DNA from 3 places in the Catenovulum sp. SX2 genome. Region 1 is predicted to be linked to each of the others. Evidence: predicted binding sites of a transcription regulator. Region 1 holds the regulator's gene; each other region holds the start of a gene.
The links. The regulator MetJ, encoded in region 1, represses methionine synthesis genes. The targets are predictions, from matches to a motif close to TAGACGTCTAGACGTCTA.
Positions count from the first base shown of each region.

Region 2: the regulator MetJ is predicted to act here: its motif matches at 1,581-1,598, upstream of metA (homoserine O-succinyltransferase MetA).
Region 3: the regulator MetJ is predicted to act here: its motif matches at 1,364-1,381, upstream of metK (methionine adenosyltransferase).

Region 1 covers NZ_CP182493.1:2,038,485-2,041,776, reverse strand. Annotated here, with positions in the region: gene ACMZOO_RS08555 (toll/interleukin-1 receptor domain-containing protein) at 1-660, shown strand, start outside; gene metJ (met regulon transcriptional regulator MetJ) at 945-1,289, opposite strand; gene metB (cystathionine gamma-synthase) at 1,478-2,629, shown strand; gene ACMZOO_RS08540 (energy transducer TonB) at 2,704-3,147, opposite strand.
Region 2 covers NZ_CP182493.1:722,773-726,064, reverse strand. Annotated here, with positions in the region: gene ACMZOO_RS03110 (family 43 glycosylhydrolase) at 1-13, opposite strand, end outside; gene ACMZOO_RS03105 (diguanylate cyclase domain-containing protein) at 171-1,451, opposite strand; gene metA (homoserine O-succinyltransferase MetA) at 1,666-2,589, shown strand; partial or broken gene metH (methionine synthase) at 2,702-3,292, shown strand, end outside.
Region 3 covers NZ_CP182493.1:1,171,591-1,174,882, forward strand. Annotated here, with positions in the region: gene tkt (transketolase) at 1-1,053, opposite strand, end outside; gene metK (methionine adenosyltransferase) at 1,454-2,605, shown strand; gene ACMZOO_RS04890 (class I SAM-dependent methyltransferase) at 2,784-3,292, shown strand, end outside.

The DNA of each region.
Region 1 (3,292 bases):
CAGAAAAAACTGCGCCAATTAATTATGGATGCAGACTTAGAAGGCTTAAATACGTTTTTGGCAAATAAAGATAACCTAGCGCTGTTAACCGACAGAGAAGCTGAATTGGGTTTGCCTTTGTTGTTGGATATGATCAAATTGAAAACGACAAATTTGGATAAAGTGTTACAAGCTTTAATCGACAAGGGACATTTTGATCCAAACCAGCTCTTTACTAGCTACTCAAATATGCCGATGGAAGAGGTTTATTATTTTTGGCCAGTACAGCAAACTTATTTGCTTAACCTGGCTTCTGTTTACGAACGGCTTGGTACTTTTTCTGTTTGGCAACAGCATGTTGAGCAACAATTTGGCTATAAGCTGCCAGAGCAGTGGCAAGCTCAATATCAAAAATCGCAATATCCAAGTGATATTGAGAACTTATACAACTCAAGCTCAGGCAAAGTGACTTTTACCGCTCAATTGTTCAGCCATTTGGTTGGTAATCAGTCTGTATTGGCTGTGTTGAATAAACAGCCGAATATAACCGCGAGCACTATGTTGTTGTCAAATGGGGTAGAAATTCCACTGAGCTCAGACAATTGGCAATGGATCACTCAAGTTCAAATGCCAGATAAAAACTGGTATTTAATCGAGCAGCAGGAAAAGGCTGTTCAATAAATTGATTCGAAGAATTAGTATTGTATTTAGTTGATATTTCTACGAGGAATATGTAGTCATGTGCACAGTTTTGCAAAATGTTGTTAGCCTTCACCTGGTTGTTTAACGACTCTTAAAATTTGTATGTGCTTGGGCAATAATCTAGAGCAAAATTTCTTTTTCATGGGCGAAGCTAGACCGAAGCACCGCTTCGCAGCTTGCTGAGGTGGAGCTACGGAAGGCGACAGGGCCTGCCCTTCATGGATGAATAGTCTACTCAAAATTAGATTGTGCCCACAAGCCCACTAATCCTCCAGCTCATCTTCCTCTTCAAACTCAATGCCCATTTCTGTCATTATCTGCCTAGCTTCGGCTGGAATACGATGCACTGCATCTTTGGCTAAGTCTTCATCGGTTGGCAGGGGTTGGCCGGTAAATGCGTGTAAAAACGCTTCACACAATAACTCACTATTGGTTGCATGTTTAAGGTTATTTATTTGTCTGCGGGTACGCTCGTCGGTTAAAACTTTCAAAACATTGGTAGGAATAGATACAGTGATCTTTTTAACTTTTTCACTCTTTTTGCCGTGCTCGACATAAGGGTGAATATAGTTTCCATCCCAAATTGTTGGGCCGTTACGTTTTGTCATTGTTATTCGTACCTAAATTTTAAATTATGCCCAAACAAAATGGTCATTGGGTAAGTTGGTTATAAAGTATATAATGTAAAAATTTCCGCAATACAGGTCAAATAAGATAAATCACTTGACCCATATAATGCATAACGATACATTTTAGCCGTATAGACGTCTAAAATAAACCCAAAGTAGCAGAATTTATGAGCAAAAAAAATTTAGCAACCATCGCAGTACGTGGTGGTATTGAATCGGATGGCCAATATAACGCCGTTGTTCCACCAATTTATTTATCAAGCACCTATGCGTTTGAAGGTTTTAACCAAAAAGGCCCTTACGATTATAGCCGTTGTGGCAACCCATCGCGCGACATTTTAGCTAATACACTAGCCGAATTAGAGCACGGTGCACATGGTGTAGTTACTGCAACTGGTACAGCAGCTATTCACTTAGTTTGCCAATTATTGCGTCCAGACGATTTATTAGTTGTACCACACGACTGTTACGGTGGCAGCTATCGATTATTTGTTAACTTGGCGCAACGTGGTGCGTTTAAACTGCAAGTTATCAATCAAACTAATCAACAAGAGTTAGATGCGGCTTTCGCGGCTAAACCAAAAGTTATTTGGGTAGAAACACCAAGTAACCCATTATTGCGCATCAGCGACTTAAGCGATATTTGTGCACGCGCTAAACAAACTGAAACTCTAGTAGCAGTAGACAATACTTTCTTATCACCTGTATTCCAACAACCACTTACTTTAGGTGCGGATATTGTTGTACATTCAACCACTAAATACATCAACGGTCATAGCGACGTTGTTGGTGGTGTTGTGGTTACTAAAACCAAAGAGTTAGGTGAAGAGCTAGCTTGGTGGGCAAACTGTATCGGTATTACTGGTTCAGCATTTGACAGTTATATGACTTTACGTGGTGTACGCACTTTAGTTCCGCGTATGAAGCAACACCAAGAAAACTCATTGGCTTTAGTTGATGTATTAAAAGATCACCCAGCGGTAGATAAGGTATATCACCCAAGTTTACCAAGCCACCCTGGTCATGAAATTGCCAAAAAACAACAACATGGTTTTGGTGCTATGTTGTCGTTTGAATTAAAAGGCACAACTGACGAAGTCACGCGTTTTATCGACAAGTTAGAACATTTCAGCCTAGCTGAGTCGTTAGGTGGTACTGAAAGTTTAGTTTGTCACCCGTCTACCATGACACACGCCGCTATGGATGAAGCCGCGCAATTAAAAGCTGGTATTACTCAAACATTAGTGCGTTTTTCTGTTGGTATTGAAGACAGCAGCGAACTAGTTGCCGATGTAAAACAAGCGTTAGATGCGCTGTAGCTTGTTCGTTGAATTAGAGACCTCAAGGTTTTGTTTATCAGAGGTCTCTAATCACACCTAAATGAAAAGTCAGATTAATTTCCTCTAACTTGAATTTTTTCAACGTTGCTAAAATATGATGTAGCAGGTTTATCTGTCAGCGCAAATTCAATAGCAACGTAATTGTTACGGATTTTTTTTACTGGTCGGGTATAGACCCACTTTTGAACGCCTAATATTGCACTGGCATCAAAAAGTCCATCGTGGTCAGACGCTGCCACTTGAATATCAGATACATTGCCATCTATTTCAATGCTGAAGCTTACTAATACAGTCCCTTCGATACCATTTTTTACAGCGTACTGTGGATAAGTTGGCAAAGCTCTTTTAATCACAGATACCGCCACATGTTCAGGGGAAACCGAATTGGCCCCTGCACTTTGAAAAGCGATTGAGCTAAATATTAGTAAAATTGCACTAGGCGCAAGCCGCCAAATACGATTGAAACTATCTTTATAATTATTTAAGCGTATCTTCATGTTTTCTAATCCTTAATAATGATGAATAAGAAATGGTCTTTGTTAGTGTCAATAAGGGTTACTATTTAATCTTTTGTTTCAACTTTTTAGTTCCGACAGTACAAAGAATTACATTTGTAATCTCATTATAGATTACAAATGTAAT
Region 2 (3,292 bases), 1.3 Mb from region 1:
GAATTTTATTCATTATATTTTGACCTTTGTTATCCAGAGTTCTGGCTAAGTACTTAATTGACTTTGAGCTTTGTTATTATTTTTGACTGCTACCGGTGGCATTTTTATTTAATTTGCTCAAACTGTCTATGTAAAAATATAGCGTAAAAGGTATGAAATTTGTTATTTATCTAACCATCAACAAATACATAATTATTTTTGCCTTGATGTTTTACTCGATACATAGCTTGATCTGCCTGCACAAGCAAAGTACTTAAGTTATCACCATGATTAGGATAAAAGGCTATGCCTAAACTAACGCCCAACTTTGCCTGCGACTCGGCTAATTGATAGGGGCGTGAAACAATTGAAATTATCTTTGAAGCTAGATTTTCAGCTTCTTGTTGGTTGTGCAGATTAGCTTGCAATATAACAAATTCATCACCACCAATACGGGCAACTAAGTCGGATTCTCGAAGTTCACTCGATAGTCTATCTGCAACTTCGCGCAATACCTTGTCACCAGTTGCGTGGCCATAATTGTCGTTGATGCTTTTAAAGCCATCTAAGTCGGCAAATATAATTGCGAGTTGGCTATTGTTGCGCTTTGCTTGTGCCAGCAAGGCTGCACCTTTTTCTTCAAATAAACGCAAGTTGGGCAGTTGCGTTAAAGCATCGTAATGCGCCATTTTTTGTAATTGCGCTTTAGCTTTGTCTGCTTCATCAATTGCTGCATGTAAATCTGTGACATCATATTCTGCAACTAATAATAAAAAGTCACCGGTTAATGGATGACGGGTTTTACGGATATCTAATGTATGTTTGCGCACACCCAAAGCTGTGTTCATTTCATGTGTCCAGCGCCCACCATTTTGCTCTATCGCAAGTTGTAAACACTCAGAGCCGGCTTGTATATCGACAAAGCGTTTTTCGAACACATTATATTTATCACTTGCAGTTAATTCGTGCGGGTAAGCTTCGGTTGCAGCGGGGTTTTCGGTAACCACTGTGCCATCAAATTGAAAACTTGTTACCAAAACCTTGGTATAGCGGGTGGCTTCTACTAATAACAAATTTTCTGGTGATTCACCTAAATCTACAGTTTCGTTTATATAGGCAATTATGGCTCTGTGTTTGTTGGGGCCAACTAAACAAGCACGGTGGCGCATATATAAAGTTTTAGGTTTGCCGTTAGGGTAGGTGGTCCAAGGGTCAATCGTTAACCCTTGCACATTGGCAAGTTCAAAAGTTTGTACGGTACGGTCGCGTGCACCTTGGGTATCACCGGATAAATCTTTATTGATAAGCTGTTCTAACGATTCCAGTCCCCAAAACTTGAGTGCAGCTTGGTTACCCCACCACCAGCCGTGTTTGTCTACATCAAAAATCCATACAACATCGGGTATTAATTCATATAGTTTTAATTCTTCTAGTGTTTTTATATGTGGCAGGTGAGCGTATTTTTCTGACATCTAATAAAACTTCCGCAAGTTACTGCTAAGCGATAAGGGGCAAGTAAATTGCCTGAAACGGATAGTAAAACCAATCTGCTAGTTATGGTCAAGCCACTATATGAGTAATGGTTATTTATTTTGGCCGTTTAGACGTCTAGACGTAAATAATTTGACAATTTGCCATTTTCCAGCAACAATTTGTCCCTTATTTATGTTATTCAGGAGCTGTGACATGCCGATCAAAATTCCAGATCTGTTACCCGCGCTTAAGGTGTTAACTGAAGAAAACATCTTTGTAATGTCGGATAGCCGCGCAATGAGCCAAGACATTCGTCCGCTTGAAATTGCGATCCTGAATTTAATGCCAAATAAAATTGAAACTGAAGTTCAGTTGATGCGTTTATTGGCAAATACACCTTTGCAAGTCAATATCGATCTTTTACGCATTGATATGCATGTATCAAAAAACACGCCTGAATCACATATGTCAAACTTCTATCATTTGTTTGATGATGTGAAACATAGCAAAAATTATGATGGTTTAATTGTTACCGGTGCGCCGCTTGGTCTGATTGATTACACAGACGTTAAGTACTGGGACAAGATGACTGAAATTATGGACTGGGCTAAAAAACATGTGCAATCAACCATTTATTTGTGTTGGGCTGCACATGCGGCGCTTTATCATCAACATGGTTTAGACAGAGGTTTGCGCGAGCAGAAATTGTCGGGTGTATATAAACACAAAACAATTGACCCGCTTGAGCCACTTACTCAAGGTTTTGATGATTTCTTTTTAATGCCACATTCACGTTATGCTGAAGTACCTTTGGCTGAGTTAGAAGCGCATCCAGATTTAAATGTGCTAGCAACTTGTGAAGAGGGCGGTGCATTTTTAATTGCCAGTAAAGACAGACGAAGTGTGTTTATTACCGGCCATGCAGAGTATAATGCCACCACTTTAGCAGACGAATATTGGCGCGATGTAAACAATGGTTTAGATCCAGCCGTTCCTGAGCATTATTTTCCGGATGATAATCCAGATAACTTGCCGGCGAATATGTGGCGCAGCCATGGTAACTTGTTGTATTGCAATTGGTTAAACCATTATGTGTACCAAGCGACCCCTTTCGATTTGTCGCAATTATCTGTGTAACAGCACAATTTAATTAAACCAACAGCGCTGACAATTATGTTGCAGCGCTTTTGTTGTATTTATAGGTTGGTAATTTTTAGCTAACCACAAAAAGTATTTAGAAGGTTTTTCAATGATTAAGCAAAGTGAAGTCGAACAAACAATTCAAACTTTACTCAAACAGCGTATTTTAGTGTTAGACGGCGGTATGGGAACTATGATCCAAAACCGCAAACTCACTGAAGAAGATTATCGAGGTGAGCGTTTTGCTGATTGGCCAAGCGATTTAAAAGGTAATAACGATTTATTGTCGTTAACTCAACCGCAGATCATCGCTGATATTCACGCTGAGTATTTAGCCGCTGGTGCTGACATTATTGAAACCAATACTTTTAATGCAACTACGCATTCAATGGCTGATTATGATATGCAGTCGTTAGCGTGAAATTAATCTTGAATCAATGTGATTATGATATGCAGTCGTTAGCGCGTGAAATTAATCTTGGCAAAACTTGCGAAAAAAGTTGCGGATGAATTCACGGCTAAAAATCCTGAAAAACCAAGGTTTGTTGCAGGTGTTTTAGGCCCAACTAGTAAAACAGCTTCTATTTCACCTGACGTAAATGACCCAGGTTTTCGTAACGTCTCTTTCGACCAATTAGTTGAAGCTTATGTTGAATCAACTGAAGCTTTGATGGAAGGCGGTGCAGACTTCATCTTAATT
Region 3 (3,292 bases), 870 kb from region 1:
AGCTTGAACTTCAGCGATGAATGCGTTTGCTTTTTCAGCGAACTCAGCTGGTAATTCACCTTTGATTACACGACGCTCATATTCAGCTGCTAATTCAGGGTAAGCTGCTTTATAAGCTTCGAATTTAGCATTCCAAGCTGCTTCTTTTGCTGCACCCGCTTCTTTTTGATCCCAACCAGCGTATACGTCTGAAGGAATTTCGAATGGCGCGTGTGGCCATTGTAAGAATTCACGTGCTGCTGCGATTTCTTCATCACCTAATGGTGCGCCGTGACAGTCGTGGCTACCACATTTGTTAGGAGAACCTAAACCAATGATAGTTTTGCAACAAATCATTGTTGGTTTGTCAGTTACAGATTTAGCTTCTTCGATTGCTTTAGCGATTGCTTCTGGGTTGTGACCATCAACACCGGCAATTACGTGCCAGCCGTAAGATTCGAAACGCTTAGGTGTATCGTCAGTGAACCAACCTTCTACGTGACCGTCGATAGAAATACCGTTGTCATCCCAGAATGCGATTAATTTACCTAAACCTAAAGTACCTGCTAAAGAACATGCTTCGTGAGAGATACCTTCCATTAAACAACCGTCACCTAAGAAACAGTATGTGAAATGGTCAACAATGTCGTGGCCTTCACGGTTGAATTGTGCAGCTAAAGTTTTTTCAGCGATTGCAAAACCAACAGCGTTAGAGATACCGGCACCTAAAGGACCAGTTGTTGTTTCAACGCCGTCTGTGTAACCGTACTCAGGGTGACCTGGAGTTTTAGAATGTAATTGACGGAATTGCTTCAATTCATCCATTGGTAAATCGTAACCAGATAAATGCAACAATGAATAAATAAGCATTGAACCATGGCCGTTAGACAAGATGAAACGGTCACGATCAGACCATTTAGTGTTTTGTGGGTTGTGGTTTAAGAAATCGCACCATAAAACTTGAGCGATGTCTGCCATACCCATAGGGGCACCAGGGTGACCTGATTTTGCTTTTTGCACCGCATCCATACTTAGTACGCGGATAGCATTAGCAAGTTCTTTGCGTGAAGCCATGTTAACTCCTTAAGATAACCTGTATTTATGTGAGTATATAAATTTTACTGTGTGCCAACCTATGTGTGCTATGTACCTAGACGGTTGGCAGACTAAAACCGGCGGGTATTTTCTACCAGCCACTATTTAAGTGCAAATATTTATCACTTATAGCCAGCATAATAATTCACAAATATGACATATTGGCGAATATCACCTGCCGAAAAACTGCGCGTATTCTAGCACAAAAGCTGCCGACAAAAGAATAAGTATGACTATATAAAAATTCATAAATTAGATGCGAAAAATAACAACTCACGATTTAGAGGTTTAGACGTCTAGACGTAAAGACTTGCAAATTATCAATTAACGATTAAAATTAGCCCATCTTTATTTAAAATTCGTCGACTAGGACTAAAACATGGCCAGACACGTATTTACTTCTGAATCTGTATCAGAAGGTCATCCGGATAAAATTGCCGATCAAATCTCTGATGCGGTATTAGATGCTATTTTGGCACAAGACCCACAGGCACGCGTAGCTTGTGAAACTTACGTAAAAACCGGCATGGTAATGGTCGGTGGTGAAGTAACCACCAGCGCTTGGGTGGATATTGAAGAATTAACCCGTAAAACCGTACGTGAAATTGGTTATACCCACTCAGATATGGGTTTTGATGCAGATTCTTGCGCCATTTTAAATACTATAGGTAAACAATCACCTGATATTAACCAAGGTGTTGACCGTGCTCGCCCAGAAGACCAAGGTGCTGGTGACCAAGGTTTAATGTTTGGTTATGCAAGTAACGAAACCGAAGTTTTAATGCCTGCGCCTATTACTTATTCACACCGTTTAGTAAAACGCCAAGCTGAAGTACGTAAAAATGGCACTTTACCTTGGTTACGTCCAGACGCAAAAAGCCAAGTGACTTTTGCTTACGAAAATGGCAAACCTGTTGCAATCGACGCAGTTGTTTTATCAACTCAACATTGTGACAGTGTTTCAACTGAAGATTTGCGTGAAGCTGTAATGGAAGAAATCATCAAGCCAGTATTACCTGCTGAATGGTTATCAACCAATACTAAGTTTTTCATTAACCCAACTGGCCGCTTTGTAATTGGTGGGCCAATGGGCGACTGTGGTTTAACAGGTCGTAAGATTATTGTTGATACTTATGGCGGTATGGCGCGTCATGGTGGTGGTGCTTTCTCTGGTAAAGATCCATCAAAAGTTGACCGCAGTGCAGCATACGCAGGCCGTTATGTTGCAAAAAATATTGTTGCTGCAGGTTTAGCTGACCGTTGTGAAATTCAAGTTTCTTACGCAATTGGTGTTGCTGAGCCAACTTCTATCAGTATTGATACTTTTGGCACAGGCAAATTAGATGAAGATAAATTGGTTGCATTAGTACGTGAATATTTTGATTTACGTCCTTATGGCTTAATTAAGATGTTAGATTTAGAGCGTCCAATCTATCAGCCTACTGCTGCATATGGCCACTTTGGTCGTGAAGAATTCCCTTGGGAAAAAACCGACAAAGCTGAAGCTTTAAAAGCGGCTGCTGGTTTGTAAAACTCGAACTATCAGTCGATAGTTAAACCTAGCGATTCCACATTGAGGCTGCCAACTGGCAGCCTTTTTTATTTATACTCTTCAACATTACGAAAAGAACCTGAACTGATAATTGCTATGGGTATTACCATGGGCGATTGTCTATCGGGAGTGCTGGTTTAGTTAAGGAAAACATCTAATGTTAGTAGACTGTCAAAGCAAGACAACTCACTCACCTATATACGGCCAATTCACCCTCACACCTATGACCAAGGCAAAACAGTTTGTCGATGCAAGTGTATACCCAGTTGTTGACCATTCAGGTCAAGCTGCTTGGCAACGTGAACAAGATCCACATAGATTTGTTGAAATGGCTGCTTGCGCCAACGGTTTTTCACAAGCAAGTGAATGGCTAGTTGGCAAACGGATATTAGATGTTGGCTGTGGTGGTGGGCAAATCACCCACCTACTCGCAGTTCTAGCAAAAGCCGTCTGGGCGCTTGATCCGGACATAAACAATCCTAGGAATCCTATTCATACAAAACTGCACCCAAATTATTTAATTGACTTGACCATTCAACAAGCCCTTACTGAGCTACCCGAGTTAAAAAATCAGTTTGATTTAGTCACTTCTTTTGCCCCGCATCCATTCCCCTTAAGTACAACTTTAACAGAATCTATATTTCAGCAAAGTGAGCAGTATTATCA